4 regions of the Eisenbergiella massiliensis genome follow, and region 3 is predicted to be linked to each of the others. Evidence: predicted binding sites of a transcription regulator. Region 3 holds the regulator's gene; each other region holds the start of a gene.
The links. Region 3 encodes NrdR, which represses ribonucleotide reductase genes. Its sites were predicted from a motif close to CACAANATNTTGTG; they were not measured.

Region 1 (3,136 bases), on a different contig from region 3:
TGGCAGAGCTGGCAGCGATTGCAGCGCGGTTGATACGTTCAAAGACATCATCCACAAAGGATAGGTGCTGTTCACTTTCCCAGGGAATCTGACGCTTGGCCAGCATATGGTGATAGCCGCTGACGCCCAGGCCAATGCTGCGGTAACGGCGGTTGGTCAGTTTGGCATAGGGCAGGGCATAAAAATTCAGATCGATCACATTGTCCAGGGCGCGCACTGCGGTGGCTACCACATCAGAAAGGCAGGCGTCGTTTTCCACAGGAAGATTACCCAGGGAGAGGCTTGCCAGGTTGCAGACAACAAAATCCCCGGGGCGGGTTGTGGTGACGATGACGGTATCCCCGTTTTCTGATTTGATTTCTGTACTGACGGTCTCGATGGGAGACATGTTCTGCGCTATTTCCGTACACAGATTGGAGCAGTAAATCATGCCCCGGTGGCTGTTGGGGTTGGCGCGGTTTACGATATCCCGGTTGAACGTAAAAGGAGTTCCGGTTTCTACCGCTGATTTCAGAATCAGGCGGACGATTTCCTTCAGGGAAATGACGCGTTTGGAAATACGGGAGTCCTGAATGCATTCCAGATAGCGTTTTTCCCATTCCCCGCCATAATAGTCTTCCAGGGAGTAGCCCCTTACGGTGAGTATCTCATGGGGACACATGAGATACCAGTCCTGATTCAGATCCTCCTTCGCCATTTTCCAGAACAGGTCGGGATAGCAGACCGCGGGAAAAATATCATGGGCTTTCATACGGTCATCCCCATTATTGGTGCGCAGCTGCAGGAATTCAGGCAGATCCCGGTGCCAGGCGTCCAGATAGACCGCAGCCGCTCCCTGTCTCATGCCCAGCTGATCCACAGCCACAGCGGTATCGTTTACCAGCTTAATCCAGCGGATGACGCCGCCTGCCGCACCTACAAAGCCGCGGATGGAGCTTCCGGTGGCGCGCACCTTTCCAAAGTACAGCCCCATACCGCCCCCGAATTTGCTGACCTGGGCAAAATTATCCACACTGCGGTAAATTCCATCCAGGCTGTCAGGCACCGTGTCAATGAAGCAGCTGGAAAGCTGATGGTAAGGCTTACGCGCATTGGAGAGGGTGGGAGTTGCCATAGTCACCTCCATACGGCTGAGGCAGTCATAGAATTTTCTGACCCAGATAAGCCGGTTCTGTTTTTCCTTCATGGCCAGGTGGAGCGCGATGCCAAGGAACATTTCCTGGGGCGTTTCCAGAAGAATATGGTGCTTCGTGCGGATGCAGTACCGCTTGAGGAGCAGATCCAGACCTGCGTAGGTGAACAGCTCATCCCGGCTGTCATCCAGAAACAGCGCCGCTTCCTCAATTTCCTCCCGGCTGTACTGTTCTAAAATATAGCTTCCATACAAGCCCTGATCGGTGAGATAGCGCAGCTTTTCATAAAAGCAGGTAATGCGCGCCTCTTCCATGCGTGCATCGATGGCCTGGCGGCTCTGGTAATTGAGAAGCCTGGCGGCAATGAACTCCCAGCGCGGGGCTTCCTGGGTAGTCAGCTCCACGGCAGCTTTTATGAGAGCGGACAGCTTTTCCTCCGGCTTCATGTCAGGTTTGGAAAAAGCGGTGTACTTGGCGGAAAGATGCAGGAGGGAATACTCCTCCTGGGGAAAATCCTTCTGTATTTTTCTGAAAACCTGTTCCAGCTTCCTGTCGGAGGCGGACTGGCTGAGGGCGGCCCTGGCATCCCGGAGAAGGGAACGCTTCTGGCGGTAGAGAATATAATTTTTCGCTTCCGCAAAAAAGCCCTGTTCCATCAGAGTACGCTCCACCTGATCCTGGATGCCTTCCACGCTGGTGATATTCTGTTCGGAAAGCCCTTCCTCTACGGCATGAAGCAGATCCGCCATAACGGAGGGGGCGGGATTACTTCCGGTACTTTCAAATGCCTTTTTCATGGCGGTAATGATTTTATGGCCGTCATAGGTTTCGCTGCGGCCGTTGCGCTTTGTGATTTCCATTTCTGTCTCCTTTAAACGGGACCGCCTGGTAAAAAAATTCCGGCGGCCGGCGGTTTTTTTATGTATGATTGCTTAAAACCATATCTGGTGTGGCAGGCTCCGGCCGCTGCTGCAGATAGCGGACTGAGATAGCTGCAGCACTAAAAGTAGTGTTTTCTTTGCCGAATTGAGTCCATTATATACTATATCTAGTTCAAATACAAGAACGATTCCTAATATTGTTTATCACAGGCTGCAGCTATCTGTTCTTTCCATGTTATTATTGGAGATATGCTTGACTTTTATTATAGTTATAATTAAAATTATTAACTAGATAACTATTAATTAGTTTAAGGGTTAACACATTAACTTTAACCTTTGCCAGGAGAAACTGGCAGACTAATGGAGAAAAGGAGGGGCCGTGCAGGAGCGGCGGCCGGAAAAAGATGGAAAGAAAGGAATTGGCGCACAATTCAATAAGGATGTTCCGCAGGGTGGATACCATGCTGCGGCGTTATCTGGACAGGAAGGTCTGCCATACGGGGGTGTATCCCACGCAGCACAGGCTTTTAATGGAGCTGTACAGGAATCCCAACTGCTCCCAGGTGGGATTGGCGGAGAAGTTTGATGTTTCGGCGGCCGCTATAGCAGTGTCTTTGAAGAAGCTGGAAAAGGGAGGCTATATTACCCGGCTGGCGGATGAAGCCGACAATCGAATCAACCAGGTAAGCGTGACGGAAAAGGGGAAGGAGGTCATCCATAAAAGCTTTCTTATTTTTGAGGAGACGGACCGGTGCTTTTTTGATGGCTTTACGGATGAAGAAATGGCGCAGTTTTTGGATTTTATGGAACGGGCTTATAAAAATATGGCAGATGAGAACAGCCGCCTGGACGGGGAGGACAGTAAATGAAACGGTATCTGAAGTACGTGAAGCCCTACTGGTATGCGTTTATTTTAGGGCCGATTCTTATGATTACAGAGGTGGCCGGTGAGGTTATCCTGCCTGCCTATATGGCCAGGATTATCAATGTGGGCGCGGCCAACCGGGATGTGCCCTATATTATCGGAACGGGGCTGACGATGATCGCCATTGCTTTCATTATGATGGGCGGCGGGATCGGCGGGGCCTGGTTTGCTTCCAAGGCATCCATCAGCTTCGGCGC
Region 2 (3,136 bases), on a different contig from region 3:
TGGCGGAGGGAACCTTCCGTATCCGGGTGAAGGTGGCTGTCAGCGGACAGTTTTTCGGGTGGTTGACAGGCCTTGGAATCCAGGCCAGGCTTACCGGGCCGCCGGATGTGGTTGAGGAATACAAAGAATATCTTAAAAAAATAAACAAACTGTATGAGGAAGGCCGTTTTGAGGAAGCATAACAGGGAACGGCAGACAGGAGGAAGACATGGAGCTTCATTTTGCATCCAGAATGAAGGATTATGAGGAAGGTATTTTTCAGGTATTAAATGAAAAGAAAAATGAACTGGAGCGGCAGGGGAGAAAGGTGTATAACCTTTCCGTGGGAACGCCGGATTTCAAGCCGCAGCAGAGGATCATCGACGCAGTGGTGAGCGCGGCGGGAAAGCCTGAAAATTATAAATATGCGCTTCGGGATCTGCCGGAGCTGACGGACGCGGTGATCAGCCGCTATCAGAAACGCTACGGCGTGCAGCTGGAGCCGGAGGAAATCATGTCCGTCTATGGTTCCCAGGAAGGAATCGCCCACGTGGGCCTTTCCCTCTGCGATGAAGGTGATATTGTCCTCGTGCCGGATCCGGGCTATCCGATTTTTGCCATCGGGCCGTCTCTGGCGGGAGCGAAGCTGGTAACCTATCCCTTAACGGAGGAAAACCACTGGCTGCCCGATCTGGAGGCGTTGGGGGAAACGGCGGATAAAGCAAAGTTTATGATAGTTTCCTATCCGATGAACCCCATATGTAAATGCGCCCCCCATTCTTTTTACGAGGAACTGATTCCCTGGGCGAAGGCACATGAACTGGTCATCATCCATGATAACGCCTATTCGGATATCATTTATGACGGAAGGCAGGGGATTTCCATTCTTTCCATTCCGGGGGCAAAGGAAGTTTGCGTGGAATTCTATTCCCTTTCCAAATCCTATAACTATACGGGGGCCAGGATGGGCTTCCTTACCGGAAACAGGGAGCTGGTGCAGAACTTCAAAAAGCTGCGTTCCCAGATTGACTACGGAACCTTCCTGCCTGTGCAGTACGGAGCCATTGCAGCGCTGACCGGGCCGGACGAGCCTGTGCTTCTCCAGTGTGAGGAATACAGGAAAAGAAGGGATGCCCTGTGCGGCGGCTTTCGTTCCATCGGCTGGAATGTGCCGGACAGCGAAGGCACCATGTTTGCCTGGGCGCCTGTACCGGAAGGTTTTGAAGACGATACCGCATTCGTCATGGAGCTTATGGAGAAAACAGGCGTGCTGTGTACGCCGGGAAGCAGCTTCGGCGAGCTGGGAAAAGGACATGTACGTTTCGCCCTCACCCTGCCTGTGGAGACAATCAGGGAGGCTGTGGAAGCAGTCAGAAGGAGCGGAATCCTTTCCAGATAACAGGAGAAAGGCAGATATCGGGACAGGGAAAGGAGAAGCAGCAGTTTGGCTATCCGGGCTGTTGCGGGAAGAAAAATGAAAAGCGGAAAATCCTCCGACAGGCATTGACAGAGAGGCCGGATTCCTTTATACTGATATCTGCCACTAGATATAGTGGTAAGAAATGTATATTTGGCAGGATATAGTATTTTTGCAGTGCTTGAAGGTGTTTGAAGGAATACAGTAGCTGCATAACTATCCTTTTATACTACATAACTGACAACGCATACCGCAAACCGGATGAGGGAAAAGGCAGAACGTGTACGGTGCCCGTCACGTACCGCATTCCAGCAACCGGATTTTTTTCCCGCTTTTGCGCTGACAGTAACGGGAAAGACGCGCCCCAACGGAGCAGATAGGAGAAGAAATGGAGAATACGGTACAAGGGCTTATGGAGAATGAAGAGCAGGATTACGGAAAAGAATACCAGACAAAGCTGGATGTAAAGGTGGTAAAGAAGGACGGGACAAGGGAGTCCTTCAATGTGCAGAAGGTGATAAATGCGGTGGGAAAAAGCGCTTACCGCGCCCTTACCAAATTTACGGATGAAGAAAAGAGAAGAATCTGCAGCTATGTCATTGAAAAGGTGGATGAGCTGGAATGCAGTGAGATTCCTATTCCTGTGATGCACAATATTGTGGAGAGCGCCCTGGAGGAGGTTAAGCCCATCGTGGCCAAAAGCTACAGGGACTACCGGAATTATAAGCAGGATTTTGTCCGTATGCTGGACGATGTGTACAAGAAGAGCCAGTCCATCATGTATATCGGCGACAAGGAAAACGCCAATACGGATTCCGCCCTGGTTTCCACGAAGAGAAGCCTTATTTTCAACCAGCTCAACAAGGAGCTGTACCAGAAGTTTTTTATGACAACGGAAGAAATCCAGGCCTGCAGGGACGGTTATATTTATGTGCATGATATGAGCGCAAGAAGGGATACCATGAACTGCTGCCTGTTCGATGTACAAAACGTCCTGTCCGGCGGCTTTGAAATGGGAAATATCTGGTACAACGAACCGAAAACCCTGGATGTGGCCTTTGACGTTATCGGCGATATTGTCCTGAGCGCCGCCAGCCAGCAGTACGGCGGCTTTACGGTGCCCAGCGTGGATCTGATACTGGAGCCTTATGCGCAGAAATCCTTTGACCGGGATATGAAAAAATATCTGGCGCTGGGTGTCCCGGAAGAAAAAGCGGAAGAAGTGGCCTATGCAGATGTGGTCAAGGAAATGGAGCAGGGTTTCCAGGGCTGGGAATATAAATTCAACACCGTGGCCAGTAGCCGCGGGGATTATCCGTTCATCACAGTGACTGCGGGCACGGGAACCGGACGTTTTGCGAAGCTTGCCACCGTTTCCATGCTGAAGGTGCGCCGGGAGGGACAGGGAAAGGATGGCTTCAGGAAGCCGGTGCTCTTCCCCAAGATTGTTTTCCTCTATGATGAAAACCTGCATGGCCCCGGAAAACCGCTGGAGGATGTGTTTGAGGAAGGGGTAAGGTGCTCCGCCAAAACCATGTATCCCGACTGGCTCAGCCTGACCGGAGAAGGCTATGTGGCCAGCATGTATAAAAAATACGGCAAAATCGTATCCCCCATGGGCTGCCGCGCCTTCCTTTCCCCCTGGTATGTCAGGGGCGGCATGCATCCTGCGGATGAAAAGGACGAACCTGTGTTTGTGGGCCGTTTCAATATCGGCGCGGTTTCCCTCCATCTGCCCAT
Region 3 (3,136 bases):
GCCATCATGGAATTTTACCCCATCTCTGAGGGTAAAAGTGTAGGTGGTTGCATCTTCCGATATCCGATAATCACTCGCCACCGCCGGCTGCAGCTCGCCGCTGCTGTCCGGCTTAACAAGTCCTTCGTACAGGTTGAACAATACCTCTTCAGTTCCTGCCGCCACCGCTTTGTGGGGGTCAAGACTGTCTTCAATGTCCTGAGGTATGCCAATCGTTATCTGAGAAGAGTCCTCACCTGCCTTATCACCTGAGCATGCGCTCAGTGCAATAGTTAGTGTTGTGAACACTAAAGTCAAAAGAAACCTTTTCAAAGCCTTTGTCTTCATGTGTTTTTCCTTTCTCTCTCAGCACTTTTCCGACTGGGCGTGAAAAGTACCTTTTCTTTATTTAGTTTTACCGCCCTATTGTATACAAAAATAAGTTAAAAAGCAAGAAAAATTTCAGGCATGGGATAATTCGTTGGCGTGGGGGGGCCATCCCGTCTCTGTTTTGGGGGCCGGACTGCCGGGGGAGCCTCTGCTGTTGCTTACCGCTGGGGGGGCGGCATAGTTTTCTGTGCGGGCACGCTTTCGCTCGGTTAAAAACGCAGCGGTACTAACGACGCAGAGGACGCGTCGTAAGGACCGGCGTTTTTATACGACCCTTACAGAAAACTATGCCGCCCCCCCAGCGGTAAGCAACAGCAGAGGCTCCCCCGGCAGTCCGGCCCCCAAAACAGAGACGGGATGGCTCGCAACGCTCTACGTATTATGGCTCATGCGGTAAATTTTATTGTTGTATTTATTGTTGTAATAGAATATAGAGTAACTGTTCAGCAGGACAGCGGTTTGCGCTGATCGTAAGAAAGGGATTCAGGAGGGCTAAAATATGTCGCCAAAGGAGATTTTGGATGGATTTTAGCTGTAACTGTGAGGGGCAGCGGACAGTTTTACGAAATAGAAAGGAGAAGGGCGTGGAAATGGAACGTTGTAAAAAATCCTCTGTGGCTTGGGCGGCACGGAGGATTTTTTGTAGTGGTGTATTGGAATATAGGTTTTTTTAGGATTTTACGATTTTGTTGTATTTAATGGTGAAATAGAATTGGATGAGGGTGCTGATGAGGACGAAAATCAGGTCCCAGCCGGTGATGAAGTAGATCCATTGTTTTGCGGTTTGGAACCAGGGGGTCTGTTCGAAGAATTTGCCGCCGAAAAAGATGAAGAGGAGGAAAAGGACGGCTATGAAGAGGAAGGTCAGTCTCCATTTATTGGCTTTGTCTACTTTTGCCCTGGCGGCGGTGAGTTTTTGTTTTTTTTCTTCGGTCATGGTTTTCTCTTTCTTATTTTGTGGTGATTACTTTTTTGAGTTCATCCATAAAGGTGTTGATGTCTTTGAATTCCCTGTATACGGAGGCAAAACGGACGTAGGCAACGGCATCCAGGCTTTTGAGTCTGTCCATTACCAGTTCGCCTATGACCTGGCTGGGGATTTCTTTTTCTTCCTTGTTAAAGATCTCTGTCTCCACTTCGTCTACCAGGCGTGTGATCTGGTTGGCGCTGACGGGTCTTTTGTGGCAGGCGCGGAGTACGCCGGCTTCTATTTTGGATCGGTCGTAGGTTTCCCTGTTGTTGTCTTTTTTGATGACTATGAGGGGAATGGTTTCTATCTTTTCGTAGGTGGTGAAGCGTTTGCCGCATTCATCGCATACGCGGCGTCTTCTGATGGAGTTGTTTTCATCAGCAGGTCTGGAGTCGATGACTCTTGTGTTGTCGTGGCCGCAAAATGGACATTTCATAATTTAAACCTCCGAATGCCCGCAAAAAGGCACTTTATTTTTACTTATTATAACGAAGGTTTGGTTTTATGTCAACTTAGGAACTGGTGTTCGGATATTAGGCGCAGGAACAGCGTTTTTGGGCGCAAAAAAAGACGGGCATGGGTGTTTTTTGTCCGTCTTTTTTCAGCCGGGTTATTCCGGCAAATCTACAATTATAATATCGGGGCCGATCTGCTTGATATCGTTGTAGCAGATTACATGATCCGTGTCACAGGAAAAAAAGGATTTCCATTTGGCTCCGCCGGGTACGATCAGTTTGCAGATGCAGCCGCTGCACTGGTCGAATTCAAAATCCGTCACATGTCCCAGCTTTCTGCAGTCTCTGAGATTTATGACTTCCTTGCATTTCAGCTCTGAAAAAAGCATATCCGTCTCCCTGTCCGCTTGGCGCGTGGTCTTTTACTGTTATTATATGCTTTTTCATTTTTTCGGTCACATTTTTCAATCGGGTGGTTTTCAGGCGCTGAGGTAATTTTTCATCACCTTGAGGGCGTTTTTTTCAAGCCTTGACACCTGTGCCTGGGAAATGCCGATGATTTCCGCTACCTCCATCTGGGTTTTTCCTTCGAAAAAGCGGAGGGAAATGATTTCATATTCTCTGTCGTTCAGTTTTTTCATGGCTTCACTGAGGGAAAGGTGCTCCACCCAGGTTTCTTCTTTATTTTTTTTATCGCTGATCTGATCCATGACATAGAGGGTGTCGCCGCCGTCGGTGTAGACCGGCTCATAAAGGCTCATGGGATTCTGGATGGCGTCCAGGGCGTACACAACGTCTTCCTTGGGAATCCCGATTTCCGTTGCCACTTCGGCAATGGTGGGTTCCTTCTGGTTTTGCTTCATGAGGTTTTCTTTTGCGTAAATTGCCTTGTAAGCCGTGTCCTTCAGTGATCTGCTCACACGGATGGCGTTGTTGTCTCTCAGGAATCTCCGGATTTCCCCGATAATCATGGGAACCGCATAGGTACTGAATTTCACGTTCAGCGTGGAGTCAAAGTTGTCAATGGCCTTGATCAGTCCGATACAGCCTATCTGGAACAGATCGTCCACATTTTCATTGCTGTTGGAAAACCGTTTGATCACGCTGAGCACCAGCCGCAGGTTTCCTTTGATATACTGCTGTCTGGCTTCCTCATCCCCTTCTTTTATCCGCTCAAACAGCTGCGTTTTTTCTTCATTGGTAAGCACCGTAAGCTTTGAAGTATTTACCCCGCATATTTCCACCTTATTCAGTGCCATTGCCGAATCCTCCTGCTCTCATTTTCTACTAAAGAGAATTCTCACAATTCCTGCCAATTATACCATGTAAAAAATACAAAATA
Region 4 (3,136 bases), on a different contig from region 3:
TAACGTGAGGGCAGAGGGACAACCTCTGTGACAAGGAACAGCAACGGAAATTTACAGGTGCGCAGGTAAATATGATAAAGTTAAAATATATGACCATGGTTCTTCTATGCAGTCTGTGTATGGCAGTGCTGCCGGCCTGCGGGACAGGTAAGCAGGAGAATATCGACCAGGGCATGAAGCTGATTGAGCAGCTGAATTATGAGGAGGCGCTGAAGTGTTTTGACGCGGCGCTGCTGAATAAGGAGGATGCAAGGCTTTCCTACCGGGGACAGGGACTTGCCTATATGGGGCTTACTGAATACGACAAGGCGGCGGAGTATCTGGAAAAGGCGCTCAGCTACAGTGACTTTAATGTGGAGCAGATGGATTTTGATATCAATTATTATCTGGCCACTGCTTATTACAAGCTGGGTGAGCTTGATAAGGCCAAGGCTGTCTACGATTCGATTACGGCGCTTCGCCCCAAGGAAAAAACGGCGTATTACCTGAAAGGGGTCATCGAGATCGAACAGGGTGACCAGGAGGCGGCGAAAGCTGACTTTGACAAGGCGGTGGAAATTGAGCCGCAGGATTACGACATGCGGATTAACATTTTCTGCAGCTGTGCGGAAAACGGGCTGCAGGAGCTGGGAGAAGGGTATCTGCAGACGGTTCTTGACAACGACGATAAGAAACTGAGTGATTATAACCGGGGCAGGATGAGCTTTTACCTGGGAGATTACAACAGCGCGAGGAACAGCCTGGAAAAGGCAAAGGATTCCAACGCCGGTGTGGATGTGGTAAGCCTGCTGGGACAGACCTATGAAAAGCTGGGCGATTATAACTATGCGGCAAGTGTGTACAGCAATTACCTGAGCAATACGCCGGACGCGCAGATATATAACCAGCTGGGGCTGTGCGATTTGAAAATCGGTGAATACGAAGCGGCGCTGAATGCCTTTCAGGCGGGGATTGCAATTGAGGGCAACGAGCTGATGCAGGTGCTCAAATTTAATGAAATTGTGGCGTACGAATATCTGGGAGATTTTAAACAGGCAACCGTACTGATGCAGAAATATATCAGTACCTATCCGGATGACGCAAAGGCCCAGAGAGAGTACGAATTCCTTCAGACACGGTAAAATATTCAGACACCGGAGAACGCCTCCGGTGTCATTTTGCACTACATTTATGTCAAGATTTTACCACTAATACAATATGTTGTGTTGTCCATTGACTTCACCTGGGAATGGTGATACAATGATTCCAACGCCCGATAAGGGGGCAAGTGTTCATCCGGAAAGGATGGACACTTGCTATTTTTAAGCATAAAGGACTGATGAACATGTTAAAGGAAAGCAGTAAAATCACAGAGGGGGAAGCAATATGTTCCATGTAATTAAGAGAAACGGCGATACGGCAGACTTTACGCTCACGAAGATCAATGATGTCATTATGAAGGCATTTAACGCCACAGGTATGGAATTCAGCAACGACATTATTGATTTGCTGGCGCTGCGTGTTACCGCAGATTTTCAGGATAAAGTAAAGGACTCAGCGGTGCATGTGGAGGATATCCAGGACAGCGTGGAAAAGATTCTGGAGCAGGCGGGCTACACAGAAGTAGCCAAGGCTTATATCCTTTACCGCAAGCAGCGTGAGAAAATGCGTAATATGAAGTCCACTATCCTGGATTACAAGGACGTAGTGAACAGCTATGTGAAGGTAGAAGACTGGCGCGTGAAGGAAAATTCCACCGTCACCTACTCGGTGGGAGGTCTTATTTTAAGCAACTCCGGCGCTGTAACTGCAAATTACTGGCTTTCTGAAATATATGACGAGGAAATTGCCGAGGCACACAGGAATGCGGACATCCATATCCATGATCTTTCCATGCTTACCGGATATTGCGCGGGCTGGTCCTTAAAGCAGCTGATCACCGAGGGCCTGGGCGGAATCACCGGGAAAATCACTTCGGCTCCTGCGGCACATCTTTCCGTGCTCTGCAACCAGATGGTTAACTTCCTGGGAATCATGCAGAACGAATGGGCGGGTGCGCAGGCTTTTTCTTCCTTTGATACCTACCTTGCCCCTTTTGTGAAGGCTGACAACCTGACCTATCCGGAAGTGAAGAAATGCATTGAATCCTTTATTTACGGGGTCAATACCCCCAGCCGCTGGGGAACGCAGGCGCCCTTCTCCAACATCACGCTGGACTGGACCGTGCCGGATGACCTGGCGGAGCTGCCTGCCATTGTGGGCGGCAAAGAAATGGATTTCAAATACAAGGACTGCAAGCCGGAGATGGATATGGTGAACAAGGCTTTCATCGAAATCATGATCGAAGGCGACGCCAACGGCAGAGGCTTCCAGTATCCGATTCCCACCTACTCCATCACCAGGGATTTTGACTGGTCCGATACGGAAAACAACAGGCTCCTTTTTGAAATGACTGCTAAGTACGGCACCCCGTATTTCAGTAATTATATCAATTCCGACATGCAGCCCAGCGACGTGCGCTCCATGTGCTGCCGTCTCCGCCTGGATCTGCGTGAGCTGAGAAAGAAAACAGGCGGCTACTTTGGCTCCGGCGAGAGCACCGGAAGCGTGGGCGTGGTTACTATTAATATGCCCCGTATTGCCTATCTGGCCGCTGATAAAGAAGATTTTTACAGACGTCTGGATAAGATGATGGATATTTCCGCCCGTTCCCTGAAAATCAAGAGACAGGTGATCACCAGGCTGCTGAATGAAGGCCTGTATCCTTATACAAAGAGATATCTTGGAAATTTTGACAATCATTTTTCAACCATCGGCCTCATCGGAATGAACGAGGTCGGCCTGAACGCGAACTGGCTGCGTGAGGATATGTCCAGCAAACATACACAGGATTTTACCAAGGAAGTGCTGAACCATATGAGGGAACGCCTTGCCGACTATCAGGAGGAGTACGGCGATCTTTACAATCTGGAAGCAACTCCTGCGGAAAGCACCACCTACCGTCTGGCAAAGCATGACAGGAAAAGATGGCCCGGAATCAAAACCGCAGGAAATCAGGGAGATACGCCTTATTACACCAATTCCTCCCATCTTCCGGTTGACTATACCGTTGATATTTTTGACGCGCTGGATATCCAGGATGAAATCCAGACGCTTT

Region 1: DXC51_RS12575 (ribonucleoside-diphosphate reductase subunit alpha) is a predicted target of NrdR. The motif match lies at 2,174-2,187, and genes of this name have one in related genera.
Region 2: nrdD (anaerobic ribonucleoside-triphosphate reductase) is a predicted target of NrdR. The motif match lies at 1,521-1,534, and genes of this name have one in related genera.
Region 4: DXC51_RS05765 (ribonucleoside triphosphate reductase) is a predicted target of NrdR. The motif match lies at 1,192-1,205, and genes of this name have one in related genera.

Annotation. Positions count from the first base shown of each region.
Region 1 covers NZ_QVLV01000007.1:253,277-256,412, reverse strand. The annotation lists gene DXC51_RS12575 (ribonucleoside-diphosphate reductase subunit alpha) at 1-1,993, opposite strand, end outside; gene DXC51_RS12570 (MarR family winged helix-turn-helix transcriptional regulator) at 2,419-2,883, shown strand; gene DXC51_RS12565 (ABC transporter ATP-binding protein) at 2,880-3,136, shown strand, end outside.
Region 2 covers NZ_QVLV01000012.1:34,154-37,289, reverse strand. The annotation lists gene DXC51_RS17135 (helix-turn-helix transcriptional regulator) at 1-182, shown strand, start outside; gene DXC51_RS17130 (pyridoxal phosphate-dependent aminotransferase) at 209-1,378, shown strand; gene nrdD (anaerobic ribonucleoside-triphosphate reductase) at 1,809-3,136, shown strand, end outside.
Region 3 covers NZ_QVLV01000032.1:43-3,178, reverse strand. The annotation lists gene DXC51_RS26405 (ABC transporter substrate-binding protein) at 1-327, opposite strand, end outside; gene DXC51_RS29350 (hypothetical protein) at 1,082-1,333, shown strand; gene nrdR (transcriptional regulator NrdR) at 1,320-1,775, opposite strand; gene DXC51_RS26390 (YlmC/YmxH family sporulation protein) at 1,950-2,183, opposite strand; gene sigG (RNA polymerase sporulation sigma factor SigG) at 2,274-3,053, opposite strand.
Region 4 covers NZ_QVLV01000003.1:123,893-127,028, reverse strand. The annotation lists gene DXC51_RS05770 (tetratricopeptide repeat protein) at 72-1,121, shown strand; gene DXC51_RS05765 (ribonucleoside triphosphate reductase) at 1,366-3,136, shown strand, end outside.